DNA from 2 places in the Rummeliibacillus sp. JY-2-4R genome. Region 2 is predicted to be linked to the other one. Evidence: a T-box and tRNA genes for the amino acid it is inferred to sense, from the RefSeq annotation. Region 2 holds a T-box; the other holds one or more tRNA genes.

Region 1 (4,431 bases), 890 kb from region 2:
CACCGTTGTATTAATAGGTACAAAAGGCTTTGAGAGGGTTGAAAACGTATTTGCAGTCATCAAGATTGCAGCTATTTTTATGTTTATTTGTTTGGCTATAGCTATTCCGTTTGGATTTTTTGGAGGGAGTAGGAATGACTTTCTTGTCCACAATTCAGTTAAAGATTTTTTGCCAAATGGTATTACCGGTCTTTGGTCTTCGTTAATTTTCGGTTTTTATGCATTTGGTGGAATAGAAATCATGGGAATTTTATCGATGAGACTTAAAAAGAAAGAAGACATTCATAAATCTAGTACAATCATGTTAATTATTTTAACAATCATATATTTAATTTCCATATTTTTAGCAACAAGCTTAGTTGTGGTTGATAAATTTAATACAGAGGAGAGTCCTTTTATAATTGCTCTAGATAAGTTTAATCTTTCATTTTTCCCTCATGTGTTTATTGCAGGCATTATTATTGCAGGTTTTTCAACTATGGCTGCGTCTTTATTTGCTGTCACCAGTATGCTAGTGACGATGTCAGAAGATGGTGACGCTCCAAAGGTTTTTTCAAAAAAAGGAAAGCTTAAAGTCCCTCCTTATGCATTAGCATTAACAATTAGCGGGATGATTATTTCCATTATTTTATCGCGTATAATGCCAAATTCTGTGTATGAATACATTACAACAGCTGCAGGGTTAATGCTTTTATATAACTGGGTGTTTATACTCATTTCCTTTCCAAAACTAATAAAAGCTACTGGTTTCGACCATGTTAAAAGAATTATTGGTATGGTTTTAATACTGTTAGCAGTTAGTGGTACATTAATTCATGAGTCGAGCAGACCTGGATTTTTTGTAAGTATAGTTTTTCTTTTGCTTATTTTGACTGTGGTTCTTATTATGCACTTTGGAAAATCTAAAAATAAGAAAAAAGAAAAAAACATATTTCCGAGAGGAATTTATTAATGATTCAATAATAGCTTCACCGCTTCAATACCAAAATAAACGCCAAATCCAATAAGAGATAATCCAGACATAATAGAAATGAAAGCAAGAAGTTTAGTTGTTAAATACTTTCTAAAATTACTCGCTACGCATGCCATGGTAATATCCCATAAAAATAGTCCCATGAAAATAGCTAAACTGTAAAGAATAACATCGGCTGTCTCATATGCTGTAATGGTTTTAGCTAGTACCGAGCCATAAATACCTAGCCAGAAAAGAATCGTTAGTGGATTTAATAAAGACATAAAAAAACCCAAAAAATATGATTTAGTAAGAGAAATATTGCTATCATTACTTCTTTCAATGGTTTTACCTACACTGATTATGCTTTCAATCCCTGTATACACAAGTACAAAAAAGCCAAAAGACCATAATAATGTTTGCATAAATGGAGTACCTAAAAAATTTATTATTCCAAAGTATACTGTCAGCATATATATAGCATCTGCGCACATAGCGCCTATGCCAACAAGCCAAGAGTGAAAAAATCCACCTTTAATGCCTTTATCTATTTGCGCCGCATTAATTGGACCAATTGGGGCACCAAGAGATATTCCAAGGAAAACATAACTAAGAAAAATGCTCATATTTTAGCTCCTTAAAAAGTTGTTTGTAACACATGCTATTCATAATGGTTGGTTTGTAGGACAAGTTTTTTGAAAATTCCTATTAGTTGAAGAACAATAAAGACTCAATAAAGTTATTACAGGAGATGAATTAAATGACTGTTTATGTTCATCAAACATTTGAGATTAAGCAAGATAAATTTAACGAAGGAATTGAAAATATCCAACAAATAAAAAAGTATCGAAACGAAAACTATAACCATAAGGTAGATATTTTAGTCCCGATAACAGGTCCTGATCATACGTACTCGATTATTTCAACATACGATGGATTAGCGGAGATGGAAATACAAAATAAAAGAATGTACGATGATGAAGAGTATTTAGAATTAATAGGCAACTTCTTTTTAGAACAAATTGTTCAAGGCTCAATCAATACACAAATTTATCGTTCGATGAATGAAACAATTAATGAAAAGAAAAATGAAAAAAGAGGCTAAAATAATCTAACTGGAGGAAGATACATGGAGAGAAGAGAAAAACTTAATGAAGAGGCAGCATTAAATAATAATTTAGATTCCGCTACTTATTTAAAGAATCCTGAAATCGCTAAATTACATGAAAAACCTAAAACAGATAAATTAGTTACGCCAAAAATGAATGACAAAAAAATCCCACCTTTTTCATTTTGACGTCTTTTCCGATTATAGTGAATGAAAGAGCAACGTGAATAAACGTTGCTCTTTTATAGAGTAAGCAGGTAAAATTATTAGCACATAACTATTTTATCTACATTGACAAAAATTATGGAGCATTATACAATGTAATTTAGTCAGGGAGTTGTCTTATATGAGAGCTACCGCTATTATTGCTTCCATAGCTCAGTAGGTAGAGTGCTTCCATGGTAAGGAAGAGGTCACCGGTTCAAGCCCGGTTGGAAGCTTTCTATTTTTGGGGCAAATAAGCTTAAAAATTATTTTTAAATTAAGTGTTGCAAAAAAAGTCGAAAGATGTTATTATAATACTTGTCCGAGAGAGACGTAAGCATTTATGATGGCCCCTTGGTCAAGCGGTTAAGACACCGCCCTTTCACGGCGGTAACACGAGTTCGAATCTCGTAGGGGTCACCATTTTGAGAAAAGTATACATATGGAGGATTAGCTCAGCTGGGAGAGCATCTGCCTTACAAGCAGAGGGTCGGCGGTTCGATCCCGTCATCCTCCACCATAAAATCGGAGGGGTAGCGAAGAGGCTAAACGCGGCGGACTGTAAATCCGCTCCTTCGGGTTCGGCAGTTCGAATCTGCCCCCCTCCACCATCTTTTGGGGTATAGCCAAGCGGTAAGGCAACGGATTTTGATTCCGTCATGCCCTGGTTCGAATCCAGGTACCCCAGCCATTTTTATTTTATGAGTCATTAGCTCAGTTGGTAGAGCATCTGACTTTTAATCAGAGGGTCGCTGGTTCGAATCCTGCATGACTCATCATATAATAGTGAAAACCTTCTTCTTATTTTAGGAAGAAGGTTTTTTGTCTTTTTGTATTATTGTTTTAAAAGATTTACTAGAGATAAGGAACATGGTAAGCAAAATCTGCATTAACGATGAAAATGCCTAACAAGAAACTTCTTTAATCTTTTATAGATATATTTGTACAATTTTGACTTACAGATAAATTGTTTTGTTAAGCCATTTATATTCCTCAAGTTACATTAATAGAATTTTAAAAAGGGGGAGTATTATGGAGAAATTTAATATATCAATTATTGGTGTTCCAATGGATTTGGGACAAATACGTAGAGGAGTCGATATGGGACCAAGTGCGATTCGTTATGCTGGTGTGGTTGAACGTTTAGAAGCACTGGGACATACAGTAATTGATGAAGGGGATATATCCATTGACCGTTCAAAGGTAGAAACACCAGATAAAACTTCATTACGCAATTTAGAAGCAGTGGTTGATGTAAGCAAGAAATTAGCAGACCAGGTTCATAAAGTGGTAGAAAAAGGACAATTTCCATTAGTAATAGGTGGAGACCATAGTATTGCTATAGGTTCTTTAGCTGGAATTTCAAATCATTATAAAAATCTAGGAGTCATCTGGTATGATGCCCATACAGATATGAACACAAGCGAAACTTCCCCATCTGGAAATATTCATGGAATGCCCTTAGCTATTAGCATTGGCCTGGGACATGAGAGTTTGGTGAATGTCTTAAATTATGCACCCAAAATAAAGCCCGAAAATATTGTAATTATTGGAGCGCGGTCAGTTGATGAAGGGGAAAAAAAACTGATTAAAGATAAACAAATAAAAGTATATTCAATGCATGAAATTGATCGGCTAGGCATGACACATATCCTCCAAGATGCCATTACTCATTTAAAAGGACAAAATGTGGATGGTGTTCACTTATCACTTGATTTAGATGGCATTGATCCAATTTATACACCTGGTGTTGGGACACCGGTACCTGGTGGGATTACTTATCGAGAAAGTCATTTAGCGATGGAGATGTTACAAGAGTCGGGCTTAATAACATCAGCAGAGTTCGTAGAAGTTAATCCTATACTTGATGAAAGAAATAAAACAGCAGATGTGGCAGTAGCTTTAATGGGGTCATTATTTGGAGAGACATTAGTTTAATAATAAAAAGGATGAGCAAATTTGCTCATCTTTTTTATTTGTTTCTCAAGTATTCTGTAAACTTAATAAGATATGTAAAATTTTAACTTATGTGGTGAATTTAAAAAACTCCAACAAATAAAAGGAAAGTATTGGTATAATGGAAGTAATGTCTTTTTAGCAATATATAAATATTAACAGGGTCCTAAATAAAAAATAAAAAGGATAAAAAAATGAAACCCAATGAGGA
Region 2 (4,431 bases):
TTTTTTGCTAATAGATTTGCTGGTCGACGGTTCATAATTTGTGCATACAAACGAATTGCTGGTAAGTTTTGAGAATCTTTTAACGCTTCACGAGCTGATATTAATCCTCGTTCATCTGTTATCGAATAGTTAGAAGGTGACCAAGATCCGACACTAAATTTTATGTCTGCAACCGGGCTGCCTGCACCAATTAAACCATATTGAATGGCTGGAGCGTATACAAGTAATGGTTTCATGGTCGAACCGTTTGAACGTTTGGCTTGTGTTGCGTGATTTAATTCCTCTAAGTTATGATCTCGTCCACCAATAAAGCTCAAAATTTTACCGGTTTTATTTTCAATGACAATACTCCCAACTTGAACAGGTGTGTCAACATTACTTACTTTACTTGTTTCTGGATCTGTTACTTGTTTCGTAAATGTTGGACCGTAATATGGGAAATTATCTTTTACTTTTTGCATTGAATCGTACATTTTCTTATCAATTGTAGAGTAAATTTTATACCCTTTTGAACGTAATTCACGGTCAGCTAAAATTCTATACTTTTCTTTAAGTTTTGATTCATTGTCTAAACGATCTACATCAATACCATCTTTTTTGGCTAATATCTCAGCCATAATGGTTTTTGCACGATCTTCAATTTCATAGGTAACGTATGGATATTTCTCTTCAGGGCGAATTTCGGGTTTTCGGAAATCTTTTACAATATTATACTTTAATGCTTTTTGATATTGTTGATCTGTTATATATCCTGTTTCGTGCATTCGGTATAAGACTGTTTTCATACGATTGATACCTAAGTTTAAACTATCTTTGTCTTTTAGGGTTCCTTTTTGGGTAAATGGGGTATATGCAAAGGGAGATTGAGGAATCCCAGCAATATACGCCGACTGTGCTAAGTTTAAATCTTTTGCTTTTTTGTTAAACAGTCCTTCAGCAGCAGTTTCTACACCAGCAATATTTCGACCAGTTGCATTTCGACCATATGGAATAACATTTAGATAAGCCTCTAGAATTTCATCTTTGGTCATAAAATGCTCTAAACGCATTGCAAGTAATAATTCTTTTGCTTTACGTTCATAAGAAACCTCGTTCGTTAGAACTTGGTTTTTGATTAATTGTTGTGTTAGGGTAGAACCCCCAGTTTGGGTATTCGAATTGCTCACATCTTGAAATAGTCCACGCAATACTGCTTTTGGAACGATTCCTGAATGTTTGTAAAAATATTCGTCTTCTGTAGCAAGAACGGCATTTACCACATTTGGTGATACTTTGTCCAAAGTAGTTTCTTGTCGTTCAAGGTCAGTACGCATTTTACCTAGATACTTATTACTCGCGAAATAAAGTGTACTGGTCTCATCGTAATCGAAAATTGCACTACGCATTTCAGCTTTCGAACGTAAAGGTTCATCCTTAACGAGTGAAGCGAAATAACCGGCACCAACCGACCCAATAAAAACAGTACCTACTACAATAAAGATGATGAAAATTAAAAATAAATTCCAAACTACACTTGAAGTAATACGGAAATATTTCATCCAAGTTTTTTTGGATAATTCATCCACCTTTTGATTTATATTGGTTATCCATTCTTTCATCTTTTCGATAATCTACGACCTATGCCAAAAATCTAGACCTTAAAGCTAGATGGTGCCTTTTGACAGTTGGCCTACCTCCTTTAGATGTTTTCACTGTAAAATAGCCATTGTTGCATCCGCCAATGGTCTACTTCTATGTTGCTACTGTTTTTTAGTAGTACTCGATCAAATGAGTTAAACAATATTTAGAAGTAAAGGCTATACATGTTGTAGTAAAAGAAATCGTTTCCTAACTTGAGTATGTAACAAAATGAAAATAATTTCTATAATAAAATTATAGAATCGACTTTAGATTTTGCAATATTCTATGGAATTTATTCTATTTTACTAATTATTAGTAGACACTGAAATATCTAATTTTAATAAAGAAAGTCAACATGCAATCAAGTTATTAATAACCTTCTAAAATATTGTCTATTATACCATAAGACGATTAGACAAATTAATAATTATTGACAACTAATTAAAATGAAGTACAATAGTCATTAATAGTTATTCTAGTGAAGAAAAATGCCCAGTAGCAGACATATTCCCTGTTTAGAGAGCTAGCGGTTGGTGCAAGCTAGTCATAGTATGGACGCGAATTACACATTTGGAGCTTAGAACGTAGCCGCTGCGATAAAGCGATTGAAGCGGAAGAATCTTATTTCTTCAAGCTGGGTGGTACCGCGTTATAAATGTAATTAACGTCCCTGCAATTAACATTGCAGGGACTTTTTTTATTTAAGTGCTAAAGCGGCTCGATTTGAGGAAGATACTCTAAGAGCGCTGCGTCCTGCGGCAACGACTATCGGGATCACATCCTGTGAACCCTCGAGGGTCTAGCCGCTGAAGCAACTACCATTTAAGTGCTGAGAGCGCTCGTACAGCTGTGACAAGCACTGGAGTCTTCGAATTGAAAACATCTTTTCAGTTTTCAACCGAGAAGGCGAAGTGATCGAATAGCTAGCGCGTGATGCCGGTTACCAATTAAATACTCAAGCGGCTCTTTTCAAGGAAAAATAAGAATGAACTTTTTAGGAGGAAATTTAATGGCTAATGAATTATTAGAAGATTTACAATGGCGTGGTTTGTTATACCAACAAACTGATGCAGAAGGTATGGAGAAATTATTGAATGAAGAAAAAGTTTCTTTATATGTAGGAGTTGACCCAACAGCTGATTCTATGCATATTGGTCACATTGTACCTATGTTAACTTTACGTCGTTTCCAACAAGCAGGTCACCGTCCAATACTTGTTGTTGGTGGTGCTACTGGTATGATTGGGGATCCATCAGGCCGATCTACTGAACGTAACTTACTAACTGCTGAACAAATTGATCATAATGTTGCTGGCATTAAAAAACAACTTGAACGTATTTTCGATTTCTCTGGTGATCAAAACGGTGCCCAATTAGTGAATAACTATGATTGGATAGGAAAACTAAGCGCAATCGAATTTTTACGTGATTACGGTAAACTTATAAATATTAACTACATGTTAAATAAGGATACAATTGCATCACGCTTAGAATCAGGTTTATCCTTTACCGAATTCACATACACATTAATCCAAGGTATTGATTTCAACCATTTATACGATCACTACAATGTTCGAATTCAAGTTGGTGGTTCTGACCAATGGGGTAACATTACTACAGGGCTTGAAGTCATCCGCAAAACACATGATGAAGAGGCAAAAGCATTCGGTATTACAATTCCTCTGGTTACTAAAGCTGATGGTACAAAATTCGGTAAAACAGCTGGAGGAGCAGTATGGTTAGATCCTGAAAAAACTTCGCCATACGAATTCTACCAATTCTGGTTAAACACTGCAGATGCAGATGTTGTGAAATACTTGAAAATCTTCACTTTCTTAACTCGTTCAGAAATTGAAGCATTAGCCGAAAAAGTAGAAACTGAACCACATCTTCGCGTTGCTCAAAAAACTTTAGCTGCTGAAATGACAAAGCTAATCCACGGTGAAGATGGCCTGGATCAAGCATTACGCATAACTGCAGCGTTATTCTCTGGAGATCTTAAATCACTGTCAGTAGAAGAAATGAAAGTAGCATTCTCAGGAGTGCCATCAGTAGAAGTTGCAAAAGAAGACAAAAATATCGTTGACTTATTAGTAGAAGCAAACATTTCATCATCTAAACGCCAAGCACGTGAAGATGTGACAAATGGTGCTATTTCAGTTAATGGTGAAAAAGTAAAAGATCTTGAATATATCATTGATGCAAAAAATCGCATGGAAGACGCATTTGCAATAATTCGCCGCGGTAAGAAAAAATACCATATGGTGAAATTTAGCTAAAATTTAAACCGCCAATCCTGACTAATTAGGATTGGCGGTTTTTATTATTTCAAATGATTTTTAATCTTTAATCCTAATTTTGATAAATCCAACTAGGAAGTTCTAAATTGCCGTATTCCTTTGGGTGAACGATTTTCGCTAATTTCAAAGCGCCTTCTAATAATCTGGGAGACGGTCGACAATAAAGCCATTCTTCCATTACATATAAACGTCCCTCAACAACAGCAGGAAGCTCAGGCCAACCAGGTCTTTTCATAAGAAGAGATGGTTTAACCCTCTCATGTGGTACTCCAACCCATGCTAGAAAAATATAATCAGGGTTGCGTAACCGAACATCTTCCCAATTCGTTTGTACACTTGCGAGCTCAACATCTTGGAAAAGGTTTCTGGCACCTGCAATTGCACTAATTTCTGTTAGCCAATTCGTATGTCCAGGTGTGAAGATTGGATTTGGCCACCATTCCCAATAACAAGTAGGATTTTTACTACAATCTTTTGCAATCATTTTCATTTGATGGATAAACTCTTCAAAT

What was found. A T-box is a leader RNA that pairs with one kind of tRNA and senses whether it is charged. The one in region 2 lies ahead of tyrS (tyrosine--tRNA ligase), so its partner is inferred to be a tRNA-Tyr.
Region 1: it has a tRNA-Tyr gene. The T-box ahead of tyrS (tyrosine--tRNA ligase) is inferred to sense a tRNA for this amino acid. The anticodon was not compared.

What each region holds. Positions count from the first base shown of each region.
Region 1 is NZ_CM132623.1:3,876,540-3,880,970, reverse strand. It holds gene ACWV26_RS19095 (amino acid permease) at 1-952, shown strand, start outside; gene ACWV26_RS19090 (LysE family transporter) at 949-1,578, opposite strand; gene ACWV26_RS19085 (hypothetical protein) at 1,713-2,057, shown strand; gene ACWV26_RS19080 (hypothetical protein) at 2,082-2,249, shown strand; tRNA gene ACWV26_RS19075 (tRNA-Thr) at 2,428-2,500, shown strand; tRNA gene ACWV26_RS19070 (tRNA-Glu) at 2,613-2,687, shown strand; tRNA gene ACWV26_RS19065 (tRNA-Val) at 2,709-2,784, shown strand; tRNA gene ACWV26_RS19060 (tRNA-Tyr) at 2,792-2,875, shown strand; tRNA gene ACWV26_RS19055 (tRNA-Gln) at 2,881-2,955, shown strand; tRNA gene ACWV26_RS19050 (tRNA-Lys) at 2,968-3,040, shown strand; gene rocF (arginase) at 3,297-4,202, shown strand.
Region 2 is NZ_CM132623.1:2,982,099-2,986,529, reverse strand. It holds gene ACWV26_RS14585 (transglycosylase domain-containing protein) at 1-1,598, opposite strand, end outside; T-box leader at 2,093-2,295, shown strand; gene tyrS (tyrosine--tRNA ligase) at 2,630-3,898, shown strand; gene ACWV26_RS14575 (cobalamin-binding protein) at 3,972-4,431, opposite strand, start outside.